Regions from separate parts of the Alteromonas sp. 38 genome, predicted to be linked through region 3. Evidence: predicted binding sites of a transcription regulator. Region 3 holds the regulator's gene; each other region holds the start of a gene.
What was found. The regulator LexA, encoded in region 3, represses DNA repair genes until DNA is damaged. The targets are predictions, from matches to a motif close to TACTGTATNNNNATACAGTA.
Positions count from the first base shown of each region.

Region 1 (3,288 bases), 260 kb from region 3:
TGTGTTTAAAGAAATGTGGCGAACCCTAGAGTCGGGACAAAGCTGGGCTGGGTTGGTCAAAAATAGAAGAGAAAATGGCGACCACTATTGGGTGTCAGCATTCGTCACTCCCGTATACGAGGGGGGGAACGCGGTGGGTTATGAGTCAGTTAGAATTCATGCCGCCGATAAAGAGATAATACGCGCGTCGAGCATATATGGCAGACTATCTGCCGGAAAATCGCCAATTCCCTTTGCTGCAAAGCTTGGTCAAACACTTTCACCCATGTCACCCATGATAGTGGTAAGTTTACTATTGTTGGTAGCGATTGGCTTTACCGCTGGTTTAGTACCCCTAGGTGTTACTTTCATTGCATTACTGACTATGATGTTTTGGCAATCGGCAAAAAGCCGGAGCTACTGGCGGGAATTTCTTTCGTTAAGCCCTGCCAGTTACAGTAATGCACTTGTGGCACAAACATATTATGCCGATGTGGATTATATCGCTCAGGCTAAGTTGGCGTTAGGTTGCGAACTAGCGCGTACTCGCACGGCATTAACCCGTATTAAAGATGCATCTGACGGGTTAGAAGGTATTGCGGTTTCAACTCACAGCCAAGCTGAGTTAACCAGTAAAACGATTATTCAGCAGAATCTTGCCACCCAGCAAATTGCCACAGCAGTAACTCAAATGAGCCAGGCTATTCAAGAAGTGGCTGAACGGGTAGAGAGCAATGCGGTTAGCGCTAGAACTGCCGCGACTAACGTACAAATGGGTAACGACAAAGCTGAAGAAGCGATGCAGGCCATACTGTCATTAAAAGGCGCGGTGGAGTCAATTTCCGATACCGTTACCGAACTTGCTCAGTCCACCAGTGATATTGGCGAAGCCGCTAGCATCATTTCTAGCATCGCTGATCAAACTAACCTGCTAGCACTAAATGCTGCTATAGAAGCTGCTCGTGCTGGTGAGCAAGGGCGCGGCTTTGCTGTTGTTGCCGATGAGGTGCGTACGCTGGCTTCTAAAACTCGCGTGTCCACTGATAAAATTCACAACATTATTCAAGAGCTTGTTGATAGAACGGAACGGGCCGTAAAGGTGTCTTCGGAAGGATTGGTGTCTGCTGAGCACGGCAGTGCAATTGTTGAAGAAACCCGAGGCGCACTACAAGAAATCAATAATGCAGTAAGCGGTATTGCCTCTGCAACCGTTGAAATGTCCTCTGCTGTAGAAGAACAAAGTACCGTGGCCGAGCATATTAATCAGCAGCTCGTAGATGTAGCTGATAGTGCGGAAGAAACGCAGAAGTCATCAGAAGCCTCGCTCAAAGTTGGTCGAGATCTTCGTGACACCGTAAATCAAGTTAACGGGTTAATTGCTCGTTTTAACACGGATAAACGCACAGGATAATCTGTGCTGATTGTTTTTGAGCGTGCTTTTAACCATTTTATATTTACGTTAGCTCCACGTAAAAGCACGCCGAGCTTTTCTGCAACGCCTATCCGTTGGCTTTAAGCTTTACCACGTCGGCACTCTCATCTTCTAGTACACTCTGGGCTGTCGCACCTTTAAAAATTTTGCTCACCTTGTCTTTATTCTTAGACAACATGATAGTGAGTTCTTCAACAAGGCTATCTTCAATGCCTAAGCCCTTTGCTTGAATGTATTCAGCAAGGTTGTCGGCAGCGTCGAGCATTTTATCGTACTGATCTGCTTCTTTTTTATCGGTAGTTACCAATTTTTCTACCCCTTTGTGCGTGACAACATACTGCGTGGTAATGGCCATGTTAGGTCCCCTTAAATGAATAGACCATAAAACTGTACAATATTTAACTGGATAAATAAACAGTATTTAAGGTTTTTTGATATTATTTTTTTTCAACTTAAGTATAGTGACTACATGGGTGAAAAAACCGCTTTAACATCGCCACGCCCAAGGTCAAAAATTTACGTTTTTCTTTTTAATTGCAGTCTTCAATTAGTCTTTATCTAGCAATGTAACATCGAATAACAGTAAATTTATCAAGAGGTGCGTCACTGTTTCTTATTAGAGCGTGAAATCGAGTGCCGAAAATCGGCGTGATAAAGATGACTTAGATACGAAGAGGATGTAATGAATTCTTCAATTGAGCGAGATATTCGCACTATTCAATCGATAGAAGCTGTTCCACATATTATGAAAATGTTATCAGACGCCACAGGTCTTCGCTTTATTTGCGTGGCCAGAGTGACTGAAGATAATTGGACAATGTGTGCTGTTCTCGACGAGGTGAATTTTAATTTAATACCTGGCGATGAACTCGATATCAAAACCACCTTTTGCAATCAGGTAAGAAAATCTACGAAACCAGTAGTGATTGAGCACGCTAAAGAAGATACCGTTTATCGAGAAAGCGAAATACCCATCATGTATGGCTTCGAAAGTTACTTTTCTTACCCCATTTACAACAAAAATGGTGACTTTTTCGGTACGCTTTGTGGTTTAGACCCACTTCCTGCGGTATTAAAAACCGATAAAATTGAAAATCAAATAAAGTCTTTCGCCGAGCTGATTTCAAGGCAGATGGAAGTGGATGAGCGCCTAATCGCGGCTGAAACTAATCTTATCAGCGAGCAAGCTGCCGCTAAATTGCGTGAGCAATATATTGCTATTTTAGGCCACGATTTGAGAACACCATTATCGGCGCTTAAAATGGGTGTAGACTTCCTTGTTGACCATGCCAGCGATGCCACTTCCCAAAAAGTGCTATCTCGAATGGATAACAGCGCTAAACGCATGACGCGACTCATTAGTGACGTGATGGATTTTACGCACGGGCAAATGGGCAAGGGGATTCAATTAAACGTTAAGCCAGTGAGCGATTTAGAAAGCGTTTTAGCTCATACGGTAACTGAACTATCGAGCTTGCATTCAGACCGAGACATACGTGCGAATATCAATATAGACGGCACCTTTTCATGTGACCCGGAGCGTATCAGCCAGTTACTGTCTAACTTGCTGATTAACGCGATCGTACACGGCGATAGAGCGCAGCCTATTAAAGTGATAGCCAATGTAGAACAAGAAACACTTACAGTTAGCGTGTCTAATGGGGGGGCCCCAATAAGCGCTGATGTTATCGATAAGCTATTTCATCCATTTTGGCGAAATGAAAACAACAAAAAAAACGGTGGCTTGGGTTTAGGTTTGTTTATCGCCTCGCAAATTGCTGAAGCACATAAAGGCAGCTTGATGGTGCATTCCGATGAGAATGAAACCGTGTTTTCTTTTAAGGCAGCATTGTAAACTACAAGGTTAAGCATCGGGC
Region 1 is NZ_LR733300.1:4,331,602-4,334,889, reverse strand. Features, by position in the region: gene FLAVO9R_RS18710 (methyl-accepting chemotaxis protein) at 1-1,390, shown strand, start outside; gene FLAVO9R_RS18705 (YebG family protein) at 1,479-1,766, opposite strand; gene FLAVO9R_RS18700 (GAF domain-containing sensor histidine kinase) at 2,094-3,266, shown strand.
Region 1: a site for LexA is predicted at 1,812-1,831, ahead of FLAVO9R_RS18705 (YebG family protein). Genes of this name have one in related genera too.

Region 2 (3,288 bases), 3.5 Mb from region 3:
AAGGAACGCCAGCCATAGGAATAGGATCGCCACCGGACTTGCCCCGTGCGGTTAATGATATATCAAGTAGTTCTGCGGCTTTCTTGGCATCATCGAAAAACAACTCGTAAAAGTCGCCCATACGGTAAAACATAAGAATGTTAGGGTGCTGCGCCTTTATCGTTAAATACTGGCGCATCATAGGAGTGTGTGATTCCAAAAAATGCCTCGTGCTTTTTTATTGCTGCTACTTGGGATAACTCAATTTGTTATATTAACAGAAGAATTATTAACAGAAGAGTGATTAAAAGAGCAGGGGTGCTAAAATAATCGCTTTTCGTATTTGCTGTGTATTATTGATACGAGTATGGAATTTTCAACCATTTCCTGAACTCTTTAGTAGATTGATGGCTCTCATCAATGAGTACATCGGCACAGCCTAATGCTTCAAATTAATGCTTCAACGGCCGAAGTTGATAATAGCGCCGATAGCGATAAAGGACATTCATGGTATCTGACAATATAACAGAGATGGTGACGGCGCTGGGTAATGCGCTTCGCCGTAAAGGCTGGACAGTTTCAAGCGCAGAATCTTGCACCGGAGGCGGCGTTGCGTTCGCTTTTACCAGTATCGCTGGCAGTTCGGATTGGTTTAATCAAAGTTGGGTGACGTATTCAAACGACGCAAAAATACTTGAATTAGCTGTAAAGCCAGAAACTCTAAATGCGCATGGTGCGGTGTCGATGCAGACCGTTGAAGAGATGGCGGCGGGCGTTAAGCACAAGAGCGACGCGAATGTCGTGGTAACCGTAAGCGGTATTGCAGGCCCAGGTGGCGGCAGCGAAGAAAAGCCTGTGGGTACTGTTTGGTTTGGGTTTATCTGTGGTGCTAAATCAGAAACGATTAAGCAGGTTTTTGCTGGAGACCGCGAGACTGTTCGTCTGCATGCAATAGAATTTGCGATTACCCACCTATTGGCGATGTTGGCTGATTGAACAGACGATCATCTAAGATGCTACTAATAAGAACCCAACAAGCAAAATAAAATGAAAACTCAGGTTGAAACTGTATGCTTGTACAGTATAGAATGCACGCAACACTTGGTAAGGTGTCGGTAAGCAAATGTTGATGCAATGAATGCTAGCTGTATGGATGAGTAATACTGTTAGTAAAGATAGTTAGTATAAATAGCAAAGGCAGCTTCAACAAAGACATCACCAACTAAAGAATTTAACCGCTAATCCTAGAGGATATTGACGTGGACAGTAATAGATCTAAAGCTTTAAGTGCCGCACTTGGGCAAATTGAAAAGCAGTTCGGTAAAGGCGCTATTATGCGTTTAGGCGACAACCAAGCGATGGACATTGAGGCTATCTCTACTGGTTCACTCACCATTGATATCGCTTTGGGCATAGGCGGTTTGCCATGTGGTCGTGTGGTAGAAATTTACGGACCTGAAGCCTCGGGTAAAACTACACTTACCTTGCAGGTAATTGCAGAGGCTCAAAAGAATGGTAAAACTTGTGCCTTCGTAGATGCTGAGCACGCACTTGATCCAATTTACGCGTCGAAGCTAGGTGTAAACATCGATGAGCTTTTAGTTTCTCAGCCTGATACGGGTGAACAAGCGCTTGAAATTTGTGACATGCTGGTTCGTTCTGGCGGTGTTGATGTCGTTATTGTTGACTCGGTTGCTGCCCTTACGCCAAAAGCGGAAATTGAAGGCGACATGGGTGACTCACACGTTGGTTTGCAAGCGCGATTAATGTCGCAAGCATTGCGTAAACTTACCGGTAACATCAAGCGTTCAAATACCTTGTGTATCTTCATTAACCAAATTCGTATGAAAATTGGTGTAATGTTCGGAAGCCCAGAAACAACAACCGGTGGTAACGCACTTAAGTTCTACTCTTCAGTACGTTTAGATATCCGCCGTATCGGTGCGGTCAAAGAAGGCGATGAGGTAGTAGGTAACGAAACTCGCGTTAAAGTAGTGAAAAATAAAGTAGCACCGCCATTTAAGCAAGCTGAATTCATGATTCGCTACGGCGAAGGTATTAGTAAAGAAGCTGAGCTTATCGACTTAGGTGTTAAGCAGAAATTGGTTGATAAGGCCGGTGCTTGGTACAGCTACAAAGGTGATCGTATCGGTCAGGGTAAAGCGAACGTAATGAAGTTCTTAAAAGAAAACCCAGCTATTGCCGATGAGATTGAAAAACAAATTCGCGCAGAGCTACTTTTACCTAAAACAGTGAAAGTAGAAGAAGCACCTGCTGCAGAAGATGATGCTCAGCAGTAGCTACTAAACTCACTATAAAATAGCGCATTTGTGTTATTTAAAAGCCCACCCAATGGTGGGCTTTTTTGTGTTCAAAAAACATACTTGCTAACACTTTAATTCTATATCTTGGATTGAATTAAAATAAAAAAACAGTAACGCTGTAATAAAAATAGAAAGGCAAAGACTAGTACTGTAAGCATTCGATATTAAATAATAAAAAAGGGAAGGGATAATGATTGAAATATCTAGCCTTGCTAAACGCTTTGAGGTGGAGAACCCCAAAAAGCTAAGTGAGCAAGAGAAAAAGGATCCACGATTAAAAGGGCGCTACTTTCAATCAGTGAAAGATGTATCGTTTTCATGTGGGCAGGGAGAAGTACTTGGTTTGCTTGGCCCTAACGGAGCAGGAAAAACCACTACATTACGCATGCTTTCAACCGCACTTAAGCCAGATAGCGGCACCGTGGTAATTGATGGTGAAGACGTACTAGCCAACCCCATAATTGCGCGTAAAAAAATAGGGTTTCTGTCTAGCTCAACTGGTTTATATGGCAGACTGACTGGGCGAGAAAATATTGCATATTTTGGCGAATTACACGGCATTACTAAATCGATAATTTCTGCACGTATTGAAGAAATGGCTGACTTACTCGACATGCAGAGCTTTTTAGACAGACGCGCAGAAAACTTCTCTTCTGGTATGAAACAAAAAACAGCCATTGCCCGCGCTGTTATTCATGAACCCTCCTTAGTAGTGCTTGATGAGCCTACTACAGGCTTAGATATTATGGCCACATCAACAGTGATGGACTTTATCCAGCGCCTTAAAGATAAAGGAACGCCAGTTATTTTTTCTACCCATCATTTGGATGAAGTTCAAATGCTTTGCGACCGTGTAACGGTGATTAATCAAGGCGAAAGTGTATTTAACGATTCCCTTGCCGCTTTTAGTGCGCTATCTGACGGGCAAATGCATAAAAGCTTTTTGCACACTTTAAAAATGAATACAGCGGAGGTAGGGCAATGT
Region 2 is NZ_LR733300.1:1,039,685-1,042,972, forward strand. Features, by position in the region: gene mutS (DNA mismatch repair protein MutS) at 1-181, opposite strand, end outside; gene FLAVO9R_RS04370 (CinA family protein) at 487-975, shown strand; gene recA (recombinase RecA) at 1,239-2,279, shown strand; gene FLAVO9R_RS04380 (ABC transporter ATP-binding protein) at 2,494-3,288, shown strand, end outside; gene FLAVO9R_RS04385 (ABC transporter permease) at 3,285-3,288, shown strand, end outside.
Region 2: a site for LexA is predicted at 1,044-1,063, ahead of recA (recombinase RecA). Genes of this name have one in related genera too.

Region 3 (3,288 bases):
AATTTCCACTTTTACATTTTCATGGAAGTGAGCGGGCTTAGCGCCTCTGGATTTACGGTGCAAGTACATTGAGGCAAACATAACCCCAAAAACCGCAACAGCGATTGCGATACAGATAAAGAACATCAACATATGGAGGTCGTATACTTGACCACTTATGTCTGTTGCGCCTCGGCGCAAATTTATGGAAGAGCCTTCGCCCGTTGCTGCATCAGCAAACAGTAGTGGCGAGGTAAGCAAAAGTGGAAGCCCGTAAAGCCACTTTGTCGCTTGTGTCGCCGCTTGTGTCGTTACTCGTTTCACTCAACACCTCCGTTATAACAGAAGCATTAACGCATTAGATGCGCTGCGCTTCTGGCAACTGATACTCGAAATCCAACTTTTAACTTAACTGCCTAGCTTTAGTTGTAAAACAAAGTTACAGCTATTGTTATTATTTTGTTAAATACAGTATAAGAATTGCTCAATAAAACGCACAAGTCTAGTCTTTTCTAAGAAAAAACAATTGCAGCGTTTAATTTTTAATCAACGCGGTATGACAGAGAAGTGAATGACGTCACAGCGCATGGACGTTACACGGGTATTTAGCGAGCCCGTTTGAAACGCTCATTTTGAACGAGATGGGCGAATAGAAGTTGGCAATAAGTTTCTTATAATCAAAAGGTAGTTACGCACTTATGATTGTTTTTCAAACAAAACAGATGACTAAAATAGCGCTAGTTAGCACTAAAAAAGGTGACATAAATAGGAGAAAATATGCGGGAGCGGTATCTGGTGGCTTTTGAGGGATTTCTTAGACTTAAATACGATTATTGTGTAAGCAAGGTATGGTAAACATACAAAAAAGCGGCCTATAAGCCGCTTTCTTTACTAAATAGCTAAAAGGTTACATCCAATCAGCATTTCGAATAACACCAACGGCAATCCCTTCAATGGAAAAAGGCTCTGACGCTAAGTCGACTTTAATCGGTGAAAACTCGTCATTTTCGGCATGAAGCAATACTTCGCGGCCACGCTTTTCAAGGCGTTTAACAGTAACGTCCTCATCGACACGTGCTACTACCACCTGCCCATTATGGACATCCGTCGTGCGGTGCACGGCTAACAAGTCACCATCAAGTATACCAATGTCTTTCATACTCATACCGCTTACACGAAGTAAGAAGTCGGCGTGAGGCTGAAACAGGGCAGGGTCGACCTTATAATGAGACTCTATATGCTCTTGCGCTAGAATAGGCTCGCCCGCAGCCACTCGGCCAATAAGAGGAAGGCCTTCTTCTTCAGGGGCTTCATCTTCAAGAGGAATATTAAGTTTAATACCACGAGAAGTGCCTGGAAGGATTTCGATGACGCCTTTACGGGCCAACGCTTTTAAATGTTCTTCAGCGGCATTCGCAGAACGAAAACCTAAATGACGGGCAATTTCTGCACGGGTAGGCGGCATGCCAGTTTCGAGCATCGTTGTTTTTATAAGCTCGAGAACTTCTGTTTGTCTTGCTGTGAGTGGGCGCATAAAAGACCTGTCTGTCTATACAGTTCCTGTAAGTATATACACCTAAAAGGAAATGACAAGCACTAAGCGTTGCAAAGCATGTTTTTTACTCCGGCCAAATCACAACAAAAAAGCGACCATTAAAGGCCGCTTTATCTATCACTACTATTCAGCGTGACTAAAATTTATATTGCAAACTCACGCGCGCATTAAGCGGCTCGCCGGTGGCAATATTGTTGTCGTTATGTGCTGATGGGAAATAGTCTTCGTCGAATACGTTTTCCACATTTAGCTGAATTTTAATGTCTTCGCTGTAATCGTAATACACTGCAGCGTCTACGCGAACAAAATCAGGTAGTTCGACGGTATTGTTTAAAGACGCGTACTGCTCAGATTGATAAATCACGCCTAATGCAACACGCCATTTATCGTTTACTTCATATTGGTTCCATAACGTCAGCATGTGTTCTGGTAGCTGTGCTAAATCACGGTTCGCCAATGCGCCATCTACAATGCGGCCCATTTCTTCGCCATCAAGGTTGCTATACCCAGCATTTATTACCCAACGCTCTGAAAGCTTGCCCACCACCTGCACTTCAAAACCTTTGGTTTCGGTGCCGGTTAAAATAGACGCTTCTGGATTGTTAGGATCTTGCGCTGTGCCATTTTCACGTTCAACTTCAAATGCCGCTGCTGTTACGCTAAGTGAGTCAGAGAAATTCCACTTTACGCCAATTTCTTTATTTTCAAATTCTTCAGCTTCCAGCGCTTGGCTTGTAAGCGACAGAGAAAGGAATTGGTCACCTGAACGAGGTAAAAACGATTTGCTGTAACTGGCATAAATCGAAACAGATTCCGCTGGCTTGTAAATTAGGCCTGCACGGGGTGACACTTGTGAATCAGAACTAGATAGGAAACCGCTGTTACCATCGTCAGCACCGTTAGCCACTTCAATAGTGTCTACCACATCGATATCAAAATTATCGTAGCGAAGACCGGCCACCACAATCCAATGCTCGTTAAGCTTAATTTCATCTTGCACGAAGGCTGAGGTAAAGGTGACGTCTGATGCACGATTTCTTACCGGATCTGTCAGCGTCATTGACGGAATAACCAGGGGGTCGCTAAACACGAAGGATACTTGGTCGTCTTGACTGTCTGCAAAAAACGCATCACGACGAGCATTTTCTGTATCTTGGCTGCCGTACTCCATTCCTGTTAGTAAGGTATGGTTAATATCACCTGTTGCAAACTGCCCAATAAGGTTTAATTGAACCAGCGCATTTTCACGAGTGGTGGTATCACGATACCCATCTAACGTAACCGTGCCTGCATCAGCGTCAAAGTTAACGGGGTACAAGTTTTGGTAAGCTTTATCATAATCAGCAAACTGAACGGTACCGTTCAAGTTCCAATTTTGCGATAGTGCATGATCAACACGAACACGGGCAATATGCGCTTCAAGGGTAGTATTGTTGAAGTCTGGATCACCAAAGTAGGTGTCGTCAAAGCCTTCAAGCGGTGCACCATCTAATGAGGGTATACCTCTATCGACTAAACGATCATCATTTACGTATTCGTAAGATGCAACCACCGTGGTGTCGTCGTTAGCCATCCATGTATAAGTTGGGTTAATGGCGTAACGTTCACCATCTTTAAAATCACGATGATTATCAATACTGTCAAACACACCGTTAAAACGAAAAGCATTATTAGCATCTATGGCTTTATTGGTATCAACACTAATAGAACCAGCGCCAAAGGTATCAATACCTGCTGACAGTGTGGTGAAATCT
Region 3 is NZ_LR733300.1:4,587,456-4,590,743, forward strand. Features, by position in the region: gene coxB (cytochrome c oxidase subunit II) at 1-303, opposite strand, end outside; gene lexA (transcriptional repressor LexA) at 887-1,513, opposite strand; gene FLAVO9R_RS19835 (TonB-dependent receptor) at 1,671-3,288, opposite strand, start outside.